DNA from 3 places in the Serratia symbiotica genome. Region 3 is predicted to be linked to each of the others. Evidence: predicted binding sites of a transcription regulator. Region 3 holds the regulator's gene; each other region holds the start of a gene.
What was found. Region 3 encodes Fur, which represses iron uptake genes when iron is present. Its sites were predicted from a motif close to ATAATAATGAGAACNACTATCAA; they were not measured.
Positions count from the first base shown of each region.

Region 1: exbB (tol-pal system-associated acyl-CoA thioesterase) is a predicted target of Fur. The motif match lies at 1,439-1,461, and genes of this name have one in related genera.
Region 2: fes (enterochelin esterase) is a predicted target of Fur. The motif match lies at 1,877-1,899, and genes of this name have one in related genera.

Region 1 covers NZ_CP050855.1:560,364-563,650, forward strand. Annotated here, with positions in the region: gene exbD (TonB system transport protein ExbD) at 1-403, opposite strand, end outside; gene exbB (tol-pal system-associated acyl-CoA thioesterase) at 408-1,364, opposite strand; gene metC (cystathionine beta-lyase) at 1,621-2,817, shown strand; gene SYMBAF_RS02920 (DedA family protein) at 2,951-3,287, shown strand, end outside.
Region 2 covers NZ_CP050855.1:2,842,564-2,845,850, reverse strand. Annotated here, with positions in the region: partial or broken gene SYMBAF_RS18120 (TonB-dependent siderophore receptor) at 1-1,638, opposite strand, end outside; gene fes (enterochelin esterase) at 1,999-3,287, shown strand, end outside.
Region 3 covers NZ_CP050855.1:1,919,486-1,922,772, forward strand. Annotated here, with positions in the region: gene ybfE (LexA regulated protein) at 178-453, shown strand; gene fldA (flavodoxin FldA) at 636-1,175, shown strand; gene fur (ferric iron uptake transcriptional regulator) at 1,496-1,942, shown strand; gene SYMBAF_RS09595 (beta-N-acetylhexosaminidase) at 2,334-3,287, opposite strand, start outside.

The DNA.
Region 1 (3,287 bases), 1.4 Mb from region 3:
TGCCCACCAGCCCGACTTTCAGGTAACCTGCTTTACGCAAGGTGTCCATCACGCTCATCAGTGTTTCATAGTCCACGCTCTTGTCTGCCTGGAAGAAAATGGTGGTTTCTTTGTTCGCCTGAGTGCGTTGATCCAGTACCAACAACAATTGATCGACATTGACCGGCTGATCGCCTACATAGAGCTGTTTGTCCGCTTTCACCGATAGAAACACTGGTTTCTCTGGCCGTGGCTGTGGTTTGGCGGAAGATGCTGGCAAGTTGACGCGAATATCCACCGTTGCTAGCGGCGCGGCCACCATAAAGATGATCAACAGCACCAACATCACGTCGATAAACGGCGTCACGTTGATTTCATGCAGTTCGCCGTTGTCGTCCAGACCTTCATTTAAGCGCATCGCCATACCCTCACGCCACCTGTGGTTGCTGTGCGTGTGGGGAGCGTTTGGCTTCCACTGCTGCGGCCAGATCCAGATCGCGGCTCTGTAACAGCATCACTTGTGCTGCAACGTCGCTAACCTGGGCGCGGTGGCTACTGATCACACGGGCGAAGATGTTGTAGATCACGACTGCTGGGATTGCAGCACACAGACCCAGCGCCGTTGCCAACAGGGCTTCTGCGATGCCAGGCGCAACCACAGCTAGGTTGGTGGTCTGCGAGTGTGCGATACCAATAAAGCTGTTCATGATCCCCCAAACGGTGCCGAACAGGCCGATGAACGGTGAGATAGCGCCAATGGTGGCCAGGAAGCCGTTACCGCGCGCCATGTCACGGCTGTAAGCTGCTACGCGGCGCTCAAGACGGAAACCGGTGCGTTCCTTAATGCCGCTGTTGTCGTTGGATTTTGCTGACAGCGCCAGCTCGTTCTGCGCATCGTTTAGCAACACTGCACTGATACTTTGTTCCGAGAAACTCTGCGCCAGCTTGGATGCTTCATCCAGCGAATGCACCTCAGCCAATACCCACTGCTCGCGGAGTAGGCGGCGCTTGGCACAGAACAGCTCGCTGCCTTTGGCGAACAAAATAGTCCAAGTAACGATAGACGCCAGCACCAGGCCAATCATCACCACTTTCACCACGATGTCGGCGTGCTGGTACATGCCCCAGACAGAAAGATCCATGTTACCTGTTGCTGGTGGCTGAATAGTTGGCGCTGGATCCAGCGGGGTGATGTTCTCTGGCACGGAGCCAGGAACAACGCTTTCGGTAACGGCGGGAGGTGTTTCCGGCGCAGCCTGTACGCGACCTGCTAGCCCAATCACCAATACCATTGAAGCGATCAGAGCGTAGCCGAAAGCCTTACCCTGTTGCCCCCGACCCATGCTGGGCGATCCTTGATTTAAACTCTTGCCAGCCGTCTTCACGCTGTGCCTCCAAACTTGTTACCGATCAAAATGAAAGAATTATCAGCGTGCGATCATATCAAACCAATCAGGGATTGATAGTAGTTCTCATTATTATTTACTAAATAATCTGGAAAATTTCAGCAACGTTGAGCAGCGGATTATAGCGACCACATTATTAGATGTGAAAACGTCTGGATGGCTATTGTGTGGCGTGCTAACGTTAAGAGAGAGTACAAAATGGCAGCGTGCAGCAACCACCGGTGGGTCAAGTATCATGACGTCAAAACATATCGAAACTACGCTGATCGGCGCTGGCCGCAGCAAACGCTACACCCAGGGGGCCGTGAATCCCATTACCCAACGCGCCTCCTCATTGGTTTTTGGAACCGTGGCGGCTAAGAAGCACGCCACTGCCAACCGCGCCCACGGTGAGTTATTCTATGGCCGCCGTGGCACCCTGACGCACTTTGCCTTGCAGGATGCGATGGTGGAACTGGAGGGCGGCAGTGGTTGTGTGCTCTATCCTTGCGGAGCGGCGGCGGTTTCCAACGCCATCTTGTCGTTTGTTGGTGCCGGTGATCACTTGCTGATGACCGGCTCGGCCTACGAACCCACGCAAGACTTTTGCACCCATATTCTTGGCCGCATGAAGGTGGCCACGACCTATTTCGATCCGCTGATCGGCGTTGGTATCACCGAACTGATCCAGCCCAACACGCGCGTAGTGTTTCTTGAATCTCCCGGTTCTATCACGATGGAAGTACAGGATATTCCTGCAATGGTACAGGCCATTCGTGCCGTGGCACCGGAGGTGGTGATCATGATCGACAATACTTGGGCGGCGGGTGTGCTGTTCAAAGCATTAGATTTCGATATTGATATTTCCATCCAGTCTGGCACCAAATACATTATCGGCCACGCTGATTACATGCTCGGCACCGCCGTTGCCAACGCGCGTTGTTGGAACCCACTGCGTGAATATTCCTATCTGATGGGACAAATGGTGGATGCGGATACCGCCTATATGGCGAGCCGTGGCTTGCGCACACTGTGGGTGCGGCTCAAGCAGCATGGGCAGAGCAGTATTGAAGTCGCCAATTGGCTGACTGGTCGGCCTGAGGTCGCCGTGATCAATCATCCGGCACTGCCTAGCTGCAAAGGCCATGAGTTCTACCGCCGCGACTTCAGCGGCTGCAATGGCTTGTTTTCCTTCGTGCTGAAAGATCGTCTGAATGAGAGACAATTAGCCGCCTATCTCGACAACTTCAGCCACTTTAGTATGGCTTACTCCTGGGGGGGGTATGAGTCGTTGATCTTGACCAATCAGCCGGAGGAGTTGGCGGCAGTCCGTCCGGCTGGCGGTGTCGATTTTTCTGGTACTTTGGTGCGCGTACATATCGGCCTGGAAAACGTTGACGACCTGATCGCCGATCTGGCGGCGGGTTTCGAACGCATCGCCAAAGCGTGCTGACTGGCTGGCCGGTTACTCAAAGCCAACTTTATTTATCTTTTTTAAGGTTTGCGTGAGTTATTAGCAGTACACTAGACAGATAGATACTGGGGAACGCGGTTATCAGCGTAACCAGCATACAACGGGACATAAAATGGATGTATTACGTACGATTATTCAAGCACTTTGGCATCAGGACTTTACCGCCCTTGCCGATCCCAGCGTGATTTGGGTGGTTTACGCGGTGCTTTTCACCACCCTATTTTTGGAAAATGGATTACTGCCGGCCGCTTTTCTGCCCGGTGACAGCCTACTGCTGCTGTCTGGTGCGCTGATCGCCAAAGGCGTAATGGGCTTTGCGTCCACCTTATTCATTCTGAGCGTCGCTGCGGGTCTTGGCTGTTGGCTGAGCTATCTGCAAGGGCGCTGGCTGGGCCATACTGACCTGGTGAAAGGCTGGTTACTGCATCTGCCCGCCCAATATCACCAGC
Region 2 (3,287 bases), 920 kb from region 3:
CCGCTTCGTTTTTTTTCGTGATAGTCGTTGCCGAAGTAGGTTACGTCAGCCAGCGTTATGGAACTCCAGCCCGAGTTCCTTATTGACGCTGGTTTCCGCTTTCAGATTGTCGTTGCCAATCAGGTAACAGCTATTGACGATATCGCTGCCCACGCAACCTTGGCCTTGGCTGTACAGCAAATAATTTTTGTTGGTCTGGAATAGGTTAGGTGCCTTATAGGCGTGGGCGATGCCCATTTTCAGGGTGAAGTTGTCGCCTACTTCCTGCGACAAGTTCAGTGATGGGCTGCAGTTGTTGCCAGCCTTGGAGTGCATACCGTAACGCAGGCCCGCGTCAACATGGTACTGTCGGTCAGTTCCAGATTGTCTTCGGCGAACAGTGAAAAGACATGGGCAGAAGCATAAGGGCTACGAGTGCCGCTCTCTCGGCCGGGTAAGGTTCTTCCCACCAGCTTTTGACTGGTTGACGATGCATCTTTCATGTGCTGCTGGTTCCATTCGGCACCCAGAGTAGCGGTTTGTGTTACGCCGAGTTCAAGCGGCATATTGACTTCGCTGTGTGCCAGGAAACTGTCCAGTTTGGTGGTCCTGAAACCAGGATCCTTGAGATTAAAGATGCCCTCGGGGCCGCCGGCCAACCCTTCGTTCAGGCGGGTATTGCGGGTGCGCTCAAATTGCACGTAGTTGTTGGTGCTGACGCCATTGTGCACCGTGGTAGTTCAAACCGTAGTTTTCGCGATAAATGCGGTTGGTCTCTTTACCGGAGTTACTTTGCACCAGCGCAATGGTGTTGGTGTTCTGGGTATCCCCGGCATACAAATTGCCCTGGCGGTCATAGGCATATTCGAACTCCAGCGACTGCAAATGGGCGAAGTCCCAGTGAAGCAGTGCATCAATGTTTTTATTGATGACGCCTTCGCGCCCAGCGGGAATGCTATTGATATGGGTAGGTACACGTTCAGATTTATAGGGTGCATTGATATCCCATGCATCGGCCTGCCTTTTGCTGTAGCCGCCAAACAGACGGAAACTCAATTGATCACTCAATGGGCCGGACAGGCTGAAGTCGGTGCGCTTAGCGGCACCTTCCTGCTTATGCTGGGGTAGGTTGAAATAGCCGTTCAGCGTACCGTGTAATGCGTTGCTGGTCTTCTTGGTGATGATATTGATCACGCCGCCAGCAGCACCACTGCCATAACGCGCTGCTGCGGGGCCGCGCAGCACATCAATGCGTTCGATCATTTCAGGCGGCACCCAGGCGGTATCACCGCGTGTATCATGCTCTCCGCGCCAGCCTTGACGCACCGAGTTGCGGCTAGAGGCGGGTCTGCCGTCGATCAGGATCAAGGTATTTTCTGGCTCCATGCCGCGAATATCGATCTGGCGGTTGTTGCCACCTTGGCCACTGTTGGCGTTGCTCGTCAGGTTAACCCCTGGCATGGTGCGGATCAATTCGTTGATATCACGCGCCGGCGGGCGTTTCTTGATGTCTTCGGCGGTGATGGTGGAAACCCCTGGTGCCTGCAAGTTCTGCCTGGCAGCGGCCACCACGATGGTGTCTTCCGCTCGTAGTTTTTTATCGGCTGAACTGGTGTTTTCTTCGGTGGTGGTGTCTGTCTGCTACGTGGCGTTGGCCATCGCTGATGTTAGCCCTAACCCAATGATAGTGGCTAAAGAATAACGAGATAATGTGCGGTTCGTTGGTGTGTCCTACTTTGCTGCTATAACCCGCGCGAAGCGGGAAGAGTGGTGGTAGTTTTTGCGTGGTTGAGGCATTAAGAAATCAGCTGCGGCAGGGGATATAACCTTGTGTATCTAGCATCCCTCGCCATTGTGCAATTTCTGCACGGTTTCCAAGGTTAATACACCATTGTAAATGCAAATAAGTATCAATATTATTCTTCTTATTGCGTTACATTGCGTCTAGGCTAGTTCTCCTATCGTTACGGATAAGACCAATGTTTATCTGAACCGCCAACGACAAAACGGATAGGCATTGTGAATATAGAAAGCAGCAAATTATTGACCAGCCCCCATGCCGGTAGCCCGGGCTGGTGGTTGCAAGTGGTTCGTCGCGGCACCCCGTGGATGGAACCAGCGGATAATGGCCGATGGCGAGTTACGTTTTTCTGGCGTGATCCCCAGGGATGCGAGTTAACTTCCAACTGCCAGCGGGTATGGGTGCACATTAACTGCCTGACTGACCATCATCAGCCGAATCCCCCACAGAGCTTGCAACGTCTGAATGGTACCGACGTCTGGTATTGGCAGACAGAGCTGAACGGTGACTGGCGTGGTAGTTACTGTTTTATTCCCTGCTTTGATGAGTGTCTGCCAGAGCTCAGCAGCGATGACGCCCACGGCAACATGCACAACATGCGCCACTGGTGGTATCAGGTGTCTGCCAGCGCCACGCATGATCTACTCAATCCTCGCCGTGCTTGGTCGGGTACTAGCGGCCACTTTCTCTCTGGCCTGCATCTGCCGGAAGCGCCGCCGCAGCCGGCATGGCGCGCATTCGATGAGTATGAGATCACCAGCGGGCGTTGTACGCCAGCACCGCCAGCGCGTCTGCAACGTCATACCTGGTGCAGTGAGCGGCTGGGCAACAGCCGCAACGTCTGGATCTATACCACCGGCGATAGCCAGCCAACCGAACGCCCACTGGCTATTCTGCTCGATGGTCAATTCTGGGCGCAGCAGATGCCGGTGTGGGAACCGCTGATGCAACTGACACGCGGGGGCGCGCTGCCGCAAGCGGTATATGTGCTGATCGACGTTATCGATCTGAAGCAGCGTGCGCGCGAACTGACCTGCAAAGAAGATTTCTGGTTGGCAGTGCAGGAAGAACTGATGCCGCAGGTGGCCGAGTGGGCGTCATACAGCGACAGCCCCGCCAACACAGTAGTCGCGGGGCAGAGCTTCGGTGGGCTGTCTTCCCTGTATGCCGGGTTGCGTTGGCCACAGCGCTTTGGCGCGGTGATCAGCCAGTCCGGTTCATTCTGGTGGCCACGGCGCGACATGCTACAGCAGCCGACCATGCCGGACGATGCTGGTTGGTTGATACAACAGGTGGAAAAACATGGTTTGGGTCATTCCGGTGCGCTGAAAGTGTTTATGGAAGCTGGCTCGCATGAAACGCTGGTGTACCGAGTCAGTGGCCAAATGGCGACGCTGTTGAGCCATGCCGGGCATCGGGTGCATTACCGGGTAGTAGAAGGAGGACACGATGCGCTTTGTTGGCGCGGTGGTCTAACCGACGGATTACAGGCGGTGTGGGCCGTATC
Region 3 (3,287 bases):
GAAGCATGTATACCTTAAATCATTCAAGTTGCAGGAAGGCAACAACGCAGCGCTCCCGCAGGGGCTTACAGCAGTAAGTAACTGGGGTGAGCGAGGAAAGCTAACGCACATGCAACTTGAAGTGTGACGGGTATAAGCGCTTTTTGATGCATACTCCCTTGCAGTACACCGCTACCTATGGCAAAAGAACAAACGGATCGCACGACGCTGGATCTATTCGCAGATGAACGCCGTCCGGGACGCCCGAAAACCAACCCACTATCTCGAGATGAACAGCTTAGAATCAATAAGCGCAATCAGCTACAGCGCGATAAAGTGCGTGGGTTGCGCCGCGTGGAGCTGAAAATCAACGCAAATGCGGTAGACGCTCTGAACAAACTGGCGGAACAGCGCAATATTAGCCGCAGCGAGCTTATCGAGCACATGCTGCTGGCGCAACTGGCAGAGCAGTGACCAGAACATTGATCGCTTTAGCCACACAGGCGTCGCAGCGTTCAGAATAAGATGTTTACCGGTAAGAACGCGCGCCGCTAGGGTGCTCCAAACTCTTGCCGGGTACTATTTCAACCGATGTTAGCGGAGTTATCCCTAACATCGTGTAATGCAATCTATTGAAATAAAAGGTTATACGCGATATGGCTACGGTAGGCATTTTCTTTGGCAGCGACACTGGCAATACCGAAAACATTGCCAAAATGATTCAGAAAATTCTCCAGACACAGTTTGGCGATGGGGTATCTGAAGTTCACGATATCGCAAAAAGCAGCAAAGAAGATCTTGAAGGTTTCGATATCCTACTGCTGGGCATACCAACCTGGTACTACGGTGAAGCACAGTGCGACTGGGATGACTTTTTTCCAATGCTGGAAGACGTGGACTTCAGCGGCAAGCTGGTTGCGTTGTTTGGTTGCGGCGACCAAGAAGACTACGCGGAATACTTCTGTGACGCGATGGGCACCCTCCGCGACATTATCGAGCCGCTCGGTGCCGCCATCGTTGGTCACTGGCCAACCAAGGGCTATCACTTCGAGGCATCCAAAGGCTTGGCAGACGATGACAACTTCATCGGGCTGGCGATCGACGAAGACCGCCAGCCCGAGCTAACCGACGAGCGCGTTTCAGCCTGGGTTACGCAGATCGTCGAAGAACTGAGCCTGGGTGATATCGTCGGCTGAGCGCCATTGTTGTTGACCAACAGTTGAACGTAGGCCCAGCCAAGTGCATAGTATTATCAGCAGTACAGATTGCTGTAATTAGAAGCGACACATTTGTAGCTTCCCACATTGTCACGGTAAACTGCGTCATCGGTTTATCTTAGCCATCAAAGCGTTGCGGTGATATAGTAAAGGAATTTAATCATATCACTACTAACAATGTGCGGTTTCCATTTAGAACAACCAGTTCTATAATGAGACGCAATTAACTCTTTATGCTAACCAATGACACAGGTGAAAACGCCTTACGTTGATTAGTATAGCAACAGGACTGAATCCGCATGACTGACAACAACATCGCATTAAAGAAGGCTGGTTTAAAAGTCACGCTTCCGCGACTCAAAATCCTGGAAGTACTGCAAAATCCGGAATGCCATCACGTCAGTGCGGAAGATTTGTACAAAAAACTGATAGATATGAGTGAAGAAATTGGGCTGGCGACGGTTTACCGCGTGCTGAACCAGTTTGATGATGCGGGCATTGTGACGCGTCACAATTTCGAAGGCGGCAAGTCAGTGTTCGAGCTGACTCAACAGTACCATCATGATCACCTAATCTGTCTGGACTGCGGCAAAGTGATCGAATTTAGTGATGAATCCATCGATACGCGTCAGCGGGATATCGCCAAGCGACACGGTATCAAACTCACCAACCACAGTCTGTACTTGTACGGCCACTGTGAAACTGGTGATTGCCGCGAAGACGATACGCTGCACGACAAGAAATAATCCCACTAGCGGGATTATTGATTAGCAGACTAAACCCGGCACTGACGCGGCTGGCCCCGCCCTTGTCCCTTGTCAGGTCACTGAAGAAAGTACCGCACACTAAGCGTACATTGTTGCAGCCATTTTGGACACGGACAGCGCACAACAACCGCAGCGCGCAGGGAGTCCATGAGGAGGGTGAGCACTGCCCAGGGCCAAAATGGCAAATAAGTAGCCTAATGGATAGGTTCTTACTTAAGAACAGTCTGATACTGTGTTGATCACCAACTATTTTCTCCCGATTTCAGCAGGCTATTAAATACGCGAATAACCACCCGTATCGAATAAATCCTCTTTGCTGGTCGGGTAAAGGATTAGGTAACCGGCTACCTCCGTCTCCGTGGAACCTGCCTTACACTTTTTCAGCACGACTGTAACGCTTGTTGTCCGGGCTTACCGCACGAACCCATACTTCACCTGTTACCACCGGCTTGGCCTGCACATCGTAACGCCGCCATTGCTTGCCGCCATCGCTAGAATATTCAATGCCCAACCCCGGCAAAGAGATATTGGCTTCCAGCTTGCCGCCGATGACGCGAGCACCCGGTACCGGCAGGCGATAGCTGATGCCCCCCTTGTCCAGCTTGGCCAACTCACGCTGGCCGATCAGGTTGGCGAAGCGCAGCCAGTCCTGCTCCAAGGCGTTGTCATCAACAAAGTGCGTTTCCCCACCCTGGTACACACGACCAGCCTGGTAATCCTGCTCCCAGGAAGCACGATGCCAGGCACGTTCGGCCACTGATAGCGAACGCGGGAAGATCATGTATTCCATCTGGGGATCGGTGCGTTGGGTTTCGCTCCACATCTGGGCGGAAATGCCATAGGCACCCGGCCAGGGTTTGCCGCTTTTGGCACTAAAGCGGTGGCCATCACGATCCACCGAGGTTTCAGCATTCTGCGGCAGGTTATCCGGCGCGAAGCTGAACATCTTGCGCTCGTCGCTGAAGCGGGTACCCCAGTAATAACCGCGTTCGTCTGGATTCACTTCGTACGGGAAGTCCATATAGACGTAATCCGGGTTAGAAAGGATCAGCTCGTATCCCTTGTTCGCCCAATCGTTGGCGCTGTCGAAGCCGCCCCAGTACAGGGTATCCCAGAAATTCACGCCCACGCGCGACGTGGCGAATACCTTGGCGTCCTGCGCATCTTTCAATCCGTCCTGCCAAGCCTGCATTCTGTCAATGCCGTGTGCCTTCACCTGTTGGCTGACTTCTTGCGCGAAGTAGCTCGGCAGGTGCTCCATATCGGCCACCTTGCCGTTGCTTATCATCGCTTGGCACACCTGGGATTTTGCCCAAGGCTTATC